2 regions of the Clostridium sp. CM036 genome follow, and region 1 is predicted to be linked to the other one. Evidence: a T-box and tRNA genes for the amino acid it is inferred to sense, from the RefSeq annotation. Region 1 holds a T-box; the other holds one or more tRNA genes.
The links. A T-box is a leader RNA that pairs with one kind of tRNA and senses whether it is charged. The one in region 1 lies ahead of thrS (threonine--tRNA ligase), so its partner is inferred to be a tRNA-Thr.
Positions count from the first base shown of each region.

Region 2: it encodes a tRNA-Thr, which carries the amino acid that the T-box ahead of thrS (threonine--tRNA ligase) is inferred to sense. The anticodon was not compared.

Region 1 covers NZ_CM143652.1:3,105,136-3,112,615, forward strand. Annotated here, with positions in the region: gene ACWJKE_RS14740 (HAD family hydrolase) at 182-412, shown strand; gene ACWJKE_RS14745 (Gfo/Idh/MocA family protein) at 530-1,567, shown strand; gene ACWJKE_RS14750 (glutamine--tRNA ligase/YqeY domain fusion protein) at 1,769-3,427, shown strand; gene thrS (threonine--tRNA ligase) at 3,481-5,418, opposite strand; T-box leader at 5,553-5,755, opposite strand; gene ACWJKE_RS14760 (polysaccharide deacetylase family protein) at 5,858-6,781, opposite strand; gene ACWJKE_RS14765 (hypothetical protein) at 6,920-7,174, opposite strand.
Region 2 covers NZ_CM143652.1:2,420,341-2,427,820, forward strand. Annotated here, with positions in the region: gene ACWJKE_RS11375 (ComF family protein) at 228-908, opposite strand; gene ACWJKE_RS11380 (hypothetical protein) at 881-1,909, opposite strand; gene recD2 (SF1B family DNA helicase RecD2) at 1,955-4,186, opposite strand; gene metK (methionine adenosyltransferase) at 4,393-5,568, opposite strand; SAM riboswitch class I at 5,654-5,756, opposite strand; tRNA gene ACWJKE_RS11395 (tRNA-Tyr) at 5,859-5,943, opposite strand; tRNA gene ACWJKE_RS11400 (tRNA-Thr) at 5,949-6,023, opposite strand; tRNA gene ACWJKE_RS11405 (tRNA-Val) at 6,056-6,131, opposite strand; tRNA gene ACWJKE_RS11410 (tRNA-Tyr) at 6,174-6,258, opposite strand; tRNA gene ACWJKE_RS11415 (tRNA-Thr) at 6,264-6,338, opposite strand; gene yyaC (spore protease YyaC) at 6,696-7,250, shown strand; gene mreB (rod shape-determining protein) at 7,376-7,480, opposite strand, start outside.

The DNA.
Region 1 (7,480 bases):
AGATTAATTAAGGTGGGGTTAATTAATTTTAATTTCTTAATGTTATCAGCAGATAACCTTATATACTATTTGATGTCTATAGTCTATTGTTTGTTCCTATTGTATAATTAAACTAACAAGAATTTAATATATAATTACAAAATTCACTGTTTGAAAAGTAGCACCTTTTATTGTAGAAGTTATGAACAAAAGCTCTTGTAAAAGGTCAGGCATAGAAAAGCTTGCAGGGGAATTAGAAATAAAGCCACATGAAATTATATGCATAGGGGCTTTAGGGAATGATAAACAAATGATTGGGTATGTAGGACTTGGAGTGGTAATGGGGAATGCCTTTGTGGAAATTAAAAAAAACGCTGATTATGTGATAATTGATCAGTTCTATCTTGGGATAGACAAGTTCTATCAAAAATAATATGAGCTACATTATGTATACATTATATATAGTAAGGTGGAGATACTATGTTTGCAGAGGAAATTGTAGAAAAGACAAACGTAGAGCTTACATAAAATGAAAGCGGGGTATAAATCTATGAAAAAAATAAACTTTGCGATAATAGGATATGGTGGTATAGCAAAAACTCACTTATTAGCAGTTTACGACGCTAACGTAAGGTTTTCACTCCCTTATGAGTTAAATTTAACACATATTGTAACTAGAAAGCCTACAAACATACCCATAAGTTGTGTGAGAAATGTTACGGACATTGAAGAGGTCCTTAAGGATGAACAAGTTCATTTTATAGATATATGTACCCCGAATGATTCACATTTTGATATTGTAAAAAAAGCAGCTGCGTATGGAAAAGCTATTTACTGTGAAAAGCCTCTAGCAACGAATATTTTTGATGCTATGGAAATGGAGAGACTTGTTAAGAAAAATAATATAATAAATTCTGTAGCCTTAGTTTATAGATTTATGCCCGCTCTCTCTCTATTAAAAAGAGAACTTGAAAAAGAGACCATAGGGAAGATTATAGATTTTAAAGTTAGAACTTATCATGACAGTTATTTAAATGAAAAGAAAAAGGGCACTTGGAGAACTGGGAAAAATTCTGGCGGAGGAGCACTACTGGATTTAGGTGTTCATTTAATTGACATGATACAATTTACTATGGGAGATATAGAAGAAGTAGAAGCGAAGACTAGGATTTATTTTAAGGAAAGAGCAGAGGTTGATGAAATTGCAAATTGTGATTTTACATTAAAAGATGGAACTTTCGGAAGTCTAGAGGTTTCAAGAGTATTTACTGAAAGAGAACAAACAGATGATTTCGTAGTTTATGGTAGCAAAGGTAGTATAAAAATTAATTTTAATAATCCTTATGAAATTGAAATATATAGATATGAAAGTAGCTCAACAGAAATTAAAAATGTAGCATCAGGAGATAGTCTATTAAAATATTATGCTGACAAAAGGAACTCCCTAGGATTTTTCCAAAATTGTCATACAGCTTCACTTATAAATTTTGCTAATAAAATTTATAATAATTGCAGCGATGGCATTGATGGCGATTTCTCAGATGCATTAAAATGCCAGAGAATAATTGATAAGGTGTATGGGAGATAGGCATTAAACCACTATAAACAAAACGGGATACTTAAAAAGCATAACATTTAATACCGCGCTACGTAGAAAAAAAACTGTTTTTGTGATATATTTATTAGCATATAGGTAAAACTTACAAGGTATGTGAGGTATACAAGGTATGATAAGCATACAAGATATGATTAGCATAAAGTATGCTAGATTAAAAGGAAGGTGTCAAATATGGAAAATAAAACGACTTCATCAAATTTTATAAGAAATATTGTTAAGGAAGATATAGAAAGCGGAAAACACAAAAAAATAATTACTCGTTTTCCACCAGAGCCAAACGGATATTTGCATATTGGGCATGCAAAGTCAATTATTTTAAATTTTGAATTAGCAGATGAATTTAAAGGTAAGACAAACTTACGTTTTGATGATACTAACCCAGCAAAAGAAGACAAAGAGTACGTTAAATCTATAGAAGAAGATGTAAAATGGCTTGGATTCAAGTGGGATGATTTATTTTTTGCATCAAACTATTTTGATGAAATGTATAAACGTGCTGTATTATTAATAAAAAAGAATATGGCTTATGTGTGCGATCTTACAGCTGAGGAAATGAAAGAGTACAGAGGTACTTTAAGAGAGCCAGGTAAAGAAAGTCCATACAAAAATAGAACTGTGGAAGAGAACCTAGATCTATTTGACCGTATGAGAAAAGGTGAATTCGTTGATGGATCTAAGGTTCTAAGAGCTAAAATTAATATGAGTTCTCCTAATATAAACATGAGAGATCCAATAATTTATCGTATATCTCATGCGGTGCATCATAATACAGGAGATAAATGGTGTATTTATCCTATGTATGATTATGCGCATCCAATAGAAGATGCAATTGAGGGTATTACACATTCGATTTGTACTTTAGAATTTGAAGATCATCGTCCATTATATGATTGGGTAGTAAATCAATGCGAAATGGAAAGTAAGCCAAGACAAATAGAGTTCGCAAGATTAAATATAACAAATACAGTAATGAGTAAAAGAAATCTTAAGCAATTAGTAGACGAAGGAATTGTAGATGCTTGGGATGACCCACGTATGCCAACTATAGCAGGACTAAGGCGTCGTGGCTACACACCAGAAGCTATACGCAATTTTTGCAGAGAAATTGGCGTTGCAAAAGGTAACAGCACTGTAGATGGACAAATGCTAGAGCACTTTATAAGAGAAGATTTAAGTCCAAAGGCGCTTAGAACTATGGCAGTTTTAAGACCATTAAAAGTAGTTATTACAAATTACCCAGAAGCTCAAGTGGAAATGCTTGAAATTGAGAATAATCAAGAAAATCCAGAAATGGGAACTCGCCAAGTCTCATTCTCAAGAGAAATATATATAGAACGAGAAGATTTCATGGAAAATCCACCTAAGAAATACTTTAGATTGTTCATAGGTAACGAAGTAAGGCTTAAGGGAGCATACTTTATAAAATGTAATGAAATGATTAAAGATGCTGACGGAAATATATGTGAAATTCATTGTACTTATGACCCAGAGACTAAGAGTGGTAGTGGATTTACAGGGAGAAAAGTTAAAGGAACAATTCACTTTGTAGATGTAGTAAATGCAGTGCCTGCAGAATTTAGGTTATATGAGCCTTTAATTTTAGATGAGAAGCAAGAAGAAGGAAAAACTTTCATAGATCAAATAAATCCGGATTCTATAGAAATATTACAAGGGTTTATAGAACCAAATATGAAGAATTCAAAACCACAAGATAAATTTCAATTCTTCAGACATGGATATTTTAATGTAGATTCTAGATACACAACCGATGATAAAATAGTGTTTAACAGAATAGCATCTTTAAAAAGTTCATTTAAAATTAATAAATAAAAGTTAATAAAAAAAGCAAGTACAAGATTTTATCATGTACTTGCTTTTTTTAATTATAATAGCTTAGTTTCTATTTCTTCTTTAATTCTTGAAATAAATGAGTCTAAAGAAGTTGCACCTTCATCACCATTTTTGCGGCTTCTAACAGAGACTTCATTTAGTTCTGCCTCTTTTTCACCAACTATTAATAGGAAAGGGGCTCTTTCATTACGAGCTTCACGAATCTTGTAGCCAATTTTTTCTGCTCTAAAGTCTGCAGAGGATCTGATTCTTGATTCCTTAAGCTTTGCAACTACCTTTTCTGCATAATCATGATATTTTTCAGAAATAGGTAATACCTTAACTTGTAGTGGTGCAAGCCAAGTTGGGAAAGCACCAGCATATTTTTCGATAAGCATTGCAAGTGTTCGCTCATAGCAACCAATAGAAGTTCTATGGATAACATATGGACGCTTTTTAACTCCATCTTTATCAATATAAGTCATGTCAAATCTATCTGGCAGTGCGAAGTCAATTTGCACTGTAATTATAGTATCTTCTTTACCATGAACATTTTTGAATTGAAGGTCAAGCTTAGGACCGTAGAAAGCAGCTTCACCAATAGCTGTTTTATAATTTATTCCTAAGTGATCTAGTATATCTTTCATCTTCGATTCAGTTTCTGCCCAAGCCTCAGGGTTGTTAATATACTTATCTTTATTTTTGGGATCCCATTTAGAGAATCTGTAAGTAATATCATTTTCGATTCCAAGTGTTTTCATTACATAGTTAATTAAATTTATAACATCTTTAAATTCTTCTTCTAATTGTTCAGGGGTAACAACTAAATGACCCTCTGAAATAGTGAACTGACGTACTCTCATAAGACCATGCATTTCACCGGAAGATTCATTTCTAAATAAAGTTGAAGTCTCCCCATATCTAATTGGAAGGTCACGATAACTCTTTTGATCTGCATTATAAATTGTAAATTGGAATGGGCATGTCATTGGGCGAAGTGCCATGACTTCTTCATTTTTAGATTCATCACCAAGGACAAACATTCCATCTTTATAATGATCCCAGTGACCAGACATTTTATATAAATCGCTCTTAGCCATAAGAGGAGTCTTAGTTAAAACATAACCTCTTTTTTCTTCCTCATCTTCAACAAAACGTTGTAATAATTGGATTACCCTTGCGCCATTAGGCATAAGTAGAGGCAAACCTTGACCTATAACATCTGATGTTGTAAAGAATTTTAGTTCACGGCCAAGCTTGTTATGGTCTCTTTTTTTAGCATCTTCCATCTTCTCTATATGAGCATCTAAATCGGATTTTTTAGTGAAGGCAGTTCCGTATATACGGCTAAGCATTTTGTTTTTCTCGTTACCTCTCCAGTAAGCTCCTGCAACTTGAGTAAGTTTAAATGCCTTTACATACTTTGTAGACATTAAATGTGGTCCCGCACAAAGATCTGTAAATTCGCCATGTTTGTAGAATGATAATTTTGCGTCAACTGGTAGGTCTTCAATTAATTGAACTTTGAAATTTTCATCTCTTTCTTCCATAAAAGCAATAGCTTCATCTCTTTCAAGCTCGAATCTTTCTATTGGAAGATCTTCTTTAACAATCTTTTTCATTTCTACTTCGATTTGTTTAATTTCATCTGCTGAGAAAGAATCTTGTTTATCAAAATCATAGTAGAAACCCCCATCTATAGCAGGTCCGATGGCAAGTTTTGTACTAGGGAACAATCTCTTTACTGCTTGAGCTAAAATATGAGTAGCACTATGCCTAAAGGCTTTTTTACCTTCTTCGCTATCAAAAGTTAATATACTAACATCGCAGTCCTTAGTGATTTTATAACGTAAATCTACGATTTCATCATTCACCATTCCAGCACAAGCAACTCGTGCAAGGCCCTCACTAATATCTTTCGCAATTTCAATTACAGTCATTTCAGATTCATAAGTTTTAATTGAACCATCTTTTAATTTAATGTTTATCATATGTATTGCTCCTTTCTTTTATCTTATAGGGTTAAGTCATATTTGAGAAATAACACTAGCATAAATATTATGCGCAATTCTTTAAACCTATATTTTTATAAAACAAAAAAAACCCGTCCCAATTCTAATTATAGAATTGGGACGAGATTATAATTTCCCGCGGTTCCACCCAAATTGTTTATAAAATAAACCACTTAATAATTATAACGGAATTACCGGACTTTATTGAAGTCACTCAGAGGCAGTCTTCAGCCAATTTCATTTAAGAATACTTCCAGCTAAGGTATCCTTTCTCTGTAAATGTGCCATGGCTTACTTTTCTCTTCGTAGAATTAAATTATTATATTTATATTAATTATAGCACTTGCACTAAAGATGTCAAGGTAGCAAATAAAGTTATTTAGGCGTTTTCAACAAAATAAATAGTAGGTAAGATTTTCTATTTTACTACTTTAAATTGTGGTGGATAAGTATTTTCAGAGAGTACATCAAAGATGAAACCTTGATTTGTAAGACCCTCAATAATTTCAGGTAAGGCTTCAACTGTTGTGGTTTTTGGATTTAAATCATGCATTAATATAATGGCGTGTTTAGTCCGACTAGATTGAGTTAAAACTGATTCTATAATCTTATGTTTGTGCTGACAAAAAGCGGAAGCATCACTAGAATCAACATTCCAATCAAAGTATTTATAACCATCCTTATTCATTTCACTAATTACAGAGTTCATTATTTCCATGCCACCGTAACTGTGACTAATAGTATTATTAGAGCCACCAGGATATCTTAAAATATGACTAGGCTTTTTACCTGTAATTTCAGTAAGGAACGAATCTAATTTTTTTACGTCTTTTTTAAAATTATCTGGCGATGCATAAATACTATTATAATCATGACTGTAAGTGTGATTAGCTAAAGTGTGCCCATCGTCAGAAATTTGTTTATACAAAAATCTTGATTCAGGGTGACCATTTACAAAAAAAGTAGCCTTAATATTATATTTTTTTAGGACTTTTAAAATTTGTAAAGTGTTGCTAGATACCCCGTCATCGAAGGTTAAATAAGCTATTTTAGTATTATCTAATTTGGATTTATATAAGACTTCATCCTTTTTGATAGTACTTTCGAGGATCTTATTTTGTGATTTTAACTTCTTATTGTCCTCATGAATCTGAGCTATTTGATGCGACAATAAACTATGTTGATGTTCACTTGAAACTACGGTTACTTGGCTAACTGCGACTCCTAAAAACGAAGTAATGCATAAAGTAAAAATAGAAATTTTTACTATTAGGAATTTTAATGAGTGCTTTTTTTCTATGATTGAAATTCTCATAGTAATACCTTCCTTTTTTATATTCATGTACATATATTATCTATATCAGTTTGTAATAGGTTTAACGACATTTCAGAAGGAAGTCTCCAACTTCTATAAGTGGGAGTTACACCCCCCGAACAAACAGAGGACTTCAGTGGAAGTATAAAGCTCCTTCTGAAGTCGTTAATACTTCAGCTCCGAAGGAGATGATTTAAACCTATTAACTTTTTCTGAAACGCTAGAAGCTGTTTCAATCAATTGATAATTTGTCTTTGTTAAAGTCTGATTTTCACCTTTTAGAGAATCAAATTCGATTCTTAAAGATTCAATTTTGAGTTTATTAGCATTTATTTTACTGTTATTAAAGAAATAAAAAAATATTGAATTTAAAAATAGGGCACTAACAAGCATTATGGAAATAATATTTTTCTTTTTCATTCTTACTCTCCTTCCTTGTAAAACTTACCAATCGACAATATTATACACTGCAATGTGTTATAACTCAACTTCTGCATTAATAAATAATGGATTTTTTTAATAAATAAGGTAATGTTTTTGCAGACAAAGTGGGGGACGGTTAACAATTATTAATATAATTGTTAACCGTTTTGTCAGGTTTCACGAGAAGTTTATTTTATGTAATGTTTCCCAATTGCATAAAAATGGACAATTTTCATAACAAATACATAAAACTGTGGTATATTTCTTAGGAAGTTATAAATTCTAAACAAATGAAGGGGATGT
Region 2 (7,480 bases), 680 kb from region 1:
GTTTTTATATATTAAGTTAGTTGACCTGGTCTTTGACCCCACACTCGCCTGCTGGAGCTTTTGCTACCCAGAATTACCCTCTCACTACTAACACTCTCGTCTACTAAACGGCAGGACTAACCTCTAAGCCGCACCATGCTCGCTAAACTTTGTTTAACTTACGTGGATCGTTTCGCCTGCGACTGGCATCGACTTTCAACCACAAACCTAACTTACTACAATACGTATTATACATTACTTTTGGCTATTGTCAATATATAAATATTATTTATCCCACTTTCTTTCAGTTTGTGAGCACAATGAAACGCTGTAGCCCCAGTGGTTATAACATCATCAATGAGCAAAATATTTTTATTTTTTATAGCTTCATTTTTTTGGATCTCAAAACATTTCTCCATATTGTTCCATCTTTCTTCGCCATTGAGACCTATTTGATCTTTAGTATCCTCAGTTTTAATCAAGTTGCAAATCACTGGAATATTTAAAAATCGCGATAAATAGCTTGCCAAAAACTCGCTTTGGTTATACCCCCTATTTTTTAAAGCTTTTTTAGTCATAGGTACATAAGATATTAAGTCAAACTGTAATTCATTGCTTTTTACAAGTTGTAACATGTATTCCGCTAAGATTTCACCGCATATAAAATCGCTTTTATATTTAAGCCTAATAATTAATTCTTTTACTATATTAGAATAATAAAACACTGACCAAACAAGATATTTTTCTTCATTGCGACCTATACAAAAGCTTTGCACACAGCGCTTCAATTTTTCTCTGCATTTAGTACACAAAGCTTCACTTTCCTCACTATATCCACTACAAATCACGCACTGTTCATCGCCTGAATATATGAGCTGAACTAAACAATAAAGTATTTTTCTTATATATTTAATAATCCTCGCTCCCACGCTTTCTCATTAAATTTTCTAGCTATATTTTTAGCTTTATCCATTTGCACAGTTTCAACATTAGCTAAAAATATAGCCTCTCCCCTTTGTATACTTTCATATCTCCCAACCTTACTTGATAAATATAATAGTTGCTTATGATTATATTTATCATTATCAGCAAAATAAACTATAACATCAATTGAATGAAATTCTAAATAACTTTCTTCAAAGTCATTAGTGACTATTATCCCCTCATCTTCATTCATGAACTTTACTTTAATATTAGCATCGCTTTTTTTACTAATAAACAAAAAAATATTTTCACTTAACTTTTCTTTGAAATTACATAGATACTCAAAGACCGCTATAGTTTTTTCCTCATCTGGTGTAAATATTATTACCTTTCTATTAGATATAATTGACCAATTCAAATATTGATAAACAACCAAAGGTATATCCGTACTAAGATTTATCCTCGTAGTTATGATTCTAGGCTCTATAATCGGAATATTATTGTTTTTTAACGGAAACATTATTGGCGTGCCCTCGCTTAAAACATTCTCTACAGAATAGGCTATAGCTACACTATTTGCTTTACACATTCTTAATAACACTTTTTTTATTTGTTGCTTAGTGTATTTAGGAAAACTTCTAATATCATTATAAATAATCAAATCAAATTTTTCTTGGAGTTTTAACGCATTTTCATGATTGCATATATGTAAATACTCATTCACACTGCCATAATTCGTTTCAGGTGAATATACATATTGACCTAAATTACTAAATTTATTTATGAAGTAAATAATATCAATACTCCTCTGGTTTTCATTAGTTATATACAATATATTTTTCTTTTCATTAACATATTCAATTATAGTTTCTAACAATATATCAGAGGAATTGTAAAACATAGATACAACATCAATTCTTTTTTTGCTGTTTAAAGAACATCTTAAAATTTCTTTGCTAATCTCATCTTTTTCTTTACTAAGGTTTAATTTTGCGTAGAAAAGCATGTAAAATCTCCTTTGCAATTTAATATTTCTTCCAAACAAATCAATCTAATTTTCATCATGGCCCACATTTGCATCTACTATTTGCCTTATTCTCCAGCCCAAAGCGGAGTACCGCTCGAAACTTCTGTTGTTATCTTTCATGAAATTAACAGCTTTTATTGCTCCCACTAAAACAACCATATTCTTTGCTCTAGTTATCCCTGTATAAAGTAAATTTCTGTTCATTAAAAGTGGGGGCCCCATAAACATAGGCATAATTACAACTTCAAACTCACTACCTTGACTTTTATGTATTGTAATAGCATACGCTAAAGCTAGTTCATCTAAATATACACCTTCATATTCTACCCGTTTGTCATCATCAAAAATCACAATAACATTTTCATTATCTTCATCAATATCTTCAACATACCCTACATCACCATTAAAAATGCCCACTCCATCTTCAGCTTTTGCATTAATTTTTTTCCATTTTATAGAGTAATTATTTTTAATTTGCATAACCTTGTCGCCTACCCTAAATATAGTATTCCTATATTCCTTTTCCTTTTTATACTTAGATTTAGGGTTCAATATTTGCTGAAGCTTTCCATTTAGATTTTCTATACCCAATATCCCTTTTCTCATAGGAGAGAGTATTTGAATGTTCTTCATCTTATCCCACTCTTTGTTAAATTTTGGCAATCTGGTATTAATTAAAGCAATTATACTGTCCAAGATTTTCTCCGGCTCATTATTCTCAATAAAATAAAAATCTTTATCCTTTTTATTCAAAATAGGCATCTCGCCATTGTTAATTTTATGAGCATTCACAATAATCATACTTTCTTGTGCTTGCCTAAAAATCTCCTTAAGCTTAACTACTTTAACACATTTACTGTCAATAATATCTCTTAGTACATTACCCGGTCCGACAGATGGCAATTGGTCAACATCACCAACAATTATAAGTCGAGTTCCTACGCTGATAGCTTTTAATAAACTATTCATAAGCATTATGTCTATCATAGATGCTTCATCAATAATTAGCACATCACAATCTAAAGGCGATTCCTCACTTCTAGAGAACTGCGACCCATCATCTCTGCCTACTCCAAGTTCTAATAACCTATGTATGGTTTTGGCTTCGCGACCAGTAGCCTCTGTCATTCTTTTGGCAGCCCTTCCGGTGGGCGCAGCCATATAAACTTTCATTCCTGCTTCTTCAAATACCTCTATAATGCAATTAATTATAGTAGTTTTGCCAGTACCTGGACCTCCCGTTATTATTTCAATACTATTTTCTGCAGCACCACAAATAGCAGTCTTTTGAGACGTTGCAAATTTTATGTTTTTTTCTTCTTCGAAGTCATTAATCTTTTCTTCTATGTCTATTTCTAATTCGTCATACTTTTCTATAGATAAGGTTATAATTTTTTTAGTAATAGCTAATTCACAGTAATAGAACGGCATAGTGAAAACACAGTCTTCTTCATCAATATTTTCGACTTTCAATTTTCCCTGCAATACATTATCATAAACATTTTTTTCAATTTCTTCAGCCGTAACCCCAAGAATATTTTTAGATTCTTGGTATAATTTGTTTAACGGCATATAAGTATTTCCCATAGCGCAAAATTCATTTACCACATAATTAATTCCACTTTGTATTCTGAAAGGCGACTCTTTGTCAATGCCTAAACTTTGTGCTATCTTATCTGCAATTTTAAATCCTACTCCAGAAATGGTTTCAGTTAACACATAAGGATTATCCTGTACTACCTTTATAGAGTCTCCTCCATATTTTTTATAAATTTTCACACATTGGTTAGGTGTTACTCCATATGTTTGAAGAAATATCATTATATTTTTAACTTCTCGTTGCTTAGAATATGATTCAAAAATTAATTGAATCTTTTTTTGTCCTACACCATCAATCTCTTTTAATCTTTCAATTTCATTATCTAATATATTCATGGTGTTTTCACCAAAGTGCTGTACAATTTTTTTAGCAGTTATTGGTCCAATTCCTTGAATAACTCCTGAAGCTAAATATTTTTCTATACCTTCAAGTGAACTAGGTATTATTTCCTCACATTGTATTATTCTAAATTGCTTGCCAAATTGAGGATGAGTAACCCACTCCCCCGTTAATTTCAGGTTCTGCCCTTCACTTATATATGGCACAATGCCTACCACAGTTATCTGCTTTTTATTATCATTCAAATGAGCAATTATATATCCATTTTCTTCATTATGAAATACTACATCTTCGATTATCCCTTGTATTTCCGGCATAAAATCTCTCCTATTTATAAATTCATATAATAACATTAATAATAATATTATTAGCAATAATATTATTATTAATGTTATTATATCATATGTATTTTACATCTCTTATGTTCAGTATACCCCTATCTTAGGTTTTATCAAAATACTACTTAATAATCACATGCACTAAAAAGGGATAACAATTAATAATTGTTATCCCTTTTTTTATATTATACGTACTTTTTTATTTCATCAACCTTGTTTAGTTTTTCCCATGAAAGATCTAAATCAATTCTTCCAAAATGTCCATAGGCAGCTACTTGTTTATAAACAGGTCTTCTTAGTTCTAATTCTCTTATAATTACAGCTGGCCTTAAATCAAATACTTTTTCAACTATTTGAACTATTTTATCATCGTCAATTTTTCCTGTTCCGAAAGTTTCGACCTCTATAGATACCGGTTTAGCTACACCTATAGCATAAGCTAACTGAATTTCCAATTTATCTGAAACTCCTGCAGCAACTAAATTTTTAGCAACCCATCTTGCAGCATATGCAGCGGATCTATCAACTTTTGTTGCATCCTTTCCTGAGAATGCTCCACCTCCATGTCTTCCATATCCACCATAAGTATCTACTATTATTTTTCTTCCTGTTAAACCAGAGTCTCCTTGCGGTCCTCCAATTACAAATCTGCCTGTAGGATTTATATAATATTTAGTATTTTCATCTAATAATCCACTTGGAACTACAGGTTTTATTACATGCTCTTTTAAATCATTTTCAATTTGATCATGAGTTGCTTCTTCTGCATGTTGAGTTGAAATAACAATAGTATCTATTCTTACTGGCTTATTATCTTCATACTCTACAGTAACTTGAGTCTTTCCGTCCGGTCTTAAGTAATCTAATGTGCCATTTTTTCTTACTTCGCTTAACTTTCTTGCTAATCTGTGAGCCATAGCAATTGGTAGTGGCATGTATTCTGGTGTCTCATTAGTTGCAAATCCAAACATCATGCCTTGATCACCAGCACCTATTGCGTCAACCTTATCAATCTCGCCTGCTTTAGATTCTAATGCCTCATCTACTCCCATAGCTATATCTGTTGATTGTTCATTAATAGACGTAAGTACAGCGCATGTGCTAGCATCAAACCCGTATTTTGCTCTAGTATATCCTATGCCTTCAATGGTATTCCTAACAACCTTAGGAACATCTACATAACAACTAGTTGTTATCTCTCCCATTACTAAAACCATTCCTGTAGTAACCGCTGTTTCACAAGCAACCCTAGCATAAGGATCTTGCTCTAAAATAGCATCAAGTACAGCATCTGAAATTTGGTCACAAATTTTGTCTGGATGTCCTTCTGTAACGGATTCTGATGTAAATAATCTTTTCATTATAATTCTCCCTTCTATTCTCTAAAATTTCCCTATAAAAAAATAAAACCTCTTCCAAATATAAGAAGAGGTGATTTAATCATCTCCCTTATCTTGCAGATTATAACTGCAGGAATTGGCACCATGGTGCATTGCACCGGTTGCCGGGTTTCATAGGGCCTTTTTCCCTCCACCTCTCTTGATAAGAGTTATCAATTATTAACTTTTAATTATAATACCATATGCATTCTATGGTGTCAACAGAATCTAAACCCTGTAAAAAATAAAAAAAGACATCTATAGATGTCTTTTGGTGGAGGAGGACGGATTCGAACCATCGAAACATTACGTAACAGATTTACAGTCTGCCCCCTTTGGCCACTCGGGAACTCCTCCATATGTGGAGCTGGCAATAGGAATTGAACCTACAACCTGCTGATTACAAGTCAGCTGCTCTACCGTTGAGCCATGCCAGCATGCATTTTATTCTATTTTAAAAAGATTATTATGGTGGGAACAACAGGGTTCGAACCTGTGACCCTCTGCTTGTAAGGCAGATGCTCTCCCAGCTGAGCTATGCTCCCATAATTTATTGTAAACCATAATTTATTGTAAACCATTATAAATGGTGGAGGAGGACGGATTCGAACCATCGAAACATTACGTAACAGATTTACAGTCTGCCCCCTTTGGCCACTCGGGAACTCCTCCACTTATGGAGCTGGCAATAGGAATTGAACCTACAACCTGCTGATTACAAGTCAGCTGCTCTACCGTTGAGCCATGCCAGCATATTATGTTTTATCATTTTGCCGTTTTACCGTTTTACCGTGTCGACAAGAATTATTATACAACTTTAATTAATTAATTTCAAGTCTATTATCCTTTAATAAACGACTTCTTCTCTCCATAACTATACTATTCGCATATTTGCTTAATATTAAGCATTGATACAACTTACTATTTGCACAAATAATTTATTATATTTTTTATTTGGTTTTCCTTCATATAGTTAATATACTTATATATCATTTTTTAATTAATCATTTTTTTATTCTTTATTATAATAATACACGGGATTTATTCATATAAATTATTCATAGGAAACTAATAATTTTTCCCCAGCGCAATACAAGGAGGTATATTTCTTGAGTAAAGCTAAAACCCATTATAAAGATCCTTTAGCATACTATACACTTTCTAATTTTCTAAAAGACTATATTGACAAAAATACTTTAGTTGTTTGCATAGGTACCGATAGATGTATAGGCGATTGTCTAGGTCCTTTAGTTGGTACACTTTTAAAAAATAGTTCCTTTCCATTACCTGTATATGGCACTATAGATAATCCAATTCATGCCTTAAACATAGATAGTAAATTATCTAAAATAAATGCATTGCACCCAAATTGTACTATAATAGGTGTAGATGCTTGTTTAGGAGACATTTCAAATATTGGAGAACTCCAAGCTAGAAATTATCCAATTCATCCTGGCAAAGGTGTAGGGAAAACCCTTCCTAAGGTAGGCACTCTTTCATTAATAGGTATAGTAGATTCAAGTGATGATAGTGAATTATTTACAAATAGAAACATAAGATTGAGCTTGGTAATGGATATTGCTAATGTTTTAAGCAGATCCCTCTTGCATTCATACTATTTGCACTCCCTTACCAATGAAGAAAATAATTTGAGCCCTGTTTAACATGCTTTAATTAGTTTTAAATAATTATCCACAATTTAAACTTACAAATCTTATATAATATAAAAATAAGCAATGCAATTAAACTAATAATTGTATTGCTTATTTTTATAGCTTGCTTATACTTTTTATTCTGTTAAGCATAATTCTCTTCCATTGAATGAATTATCTAACTTATCCATATAATCCAATACTTTACCTGTTCCGAGTGCTACGCATGAAATCGGATCCTC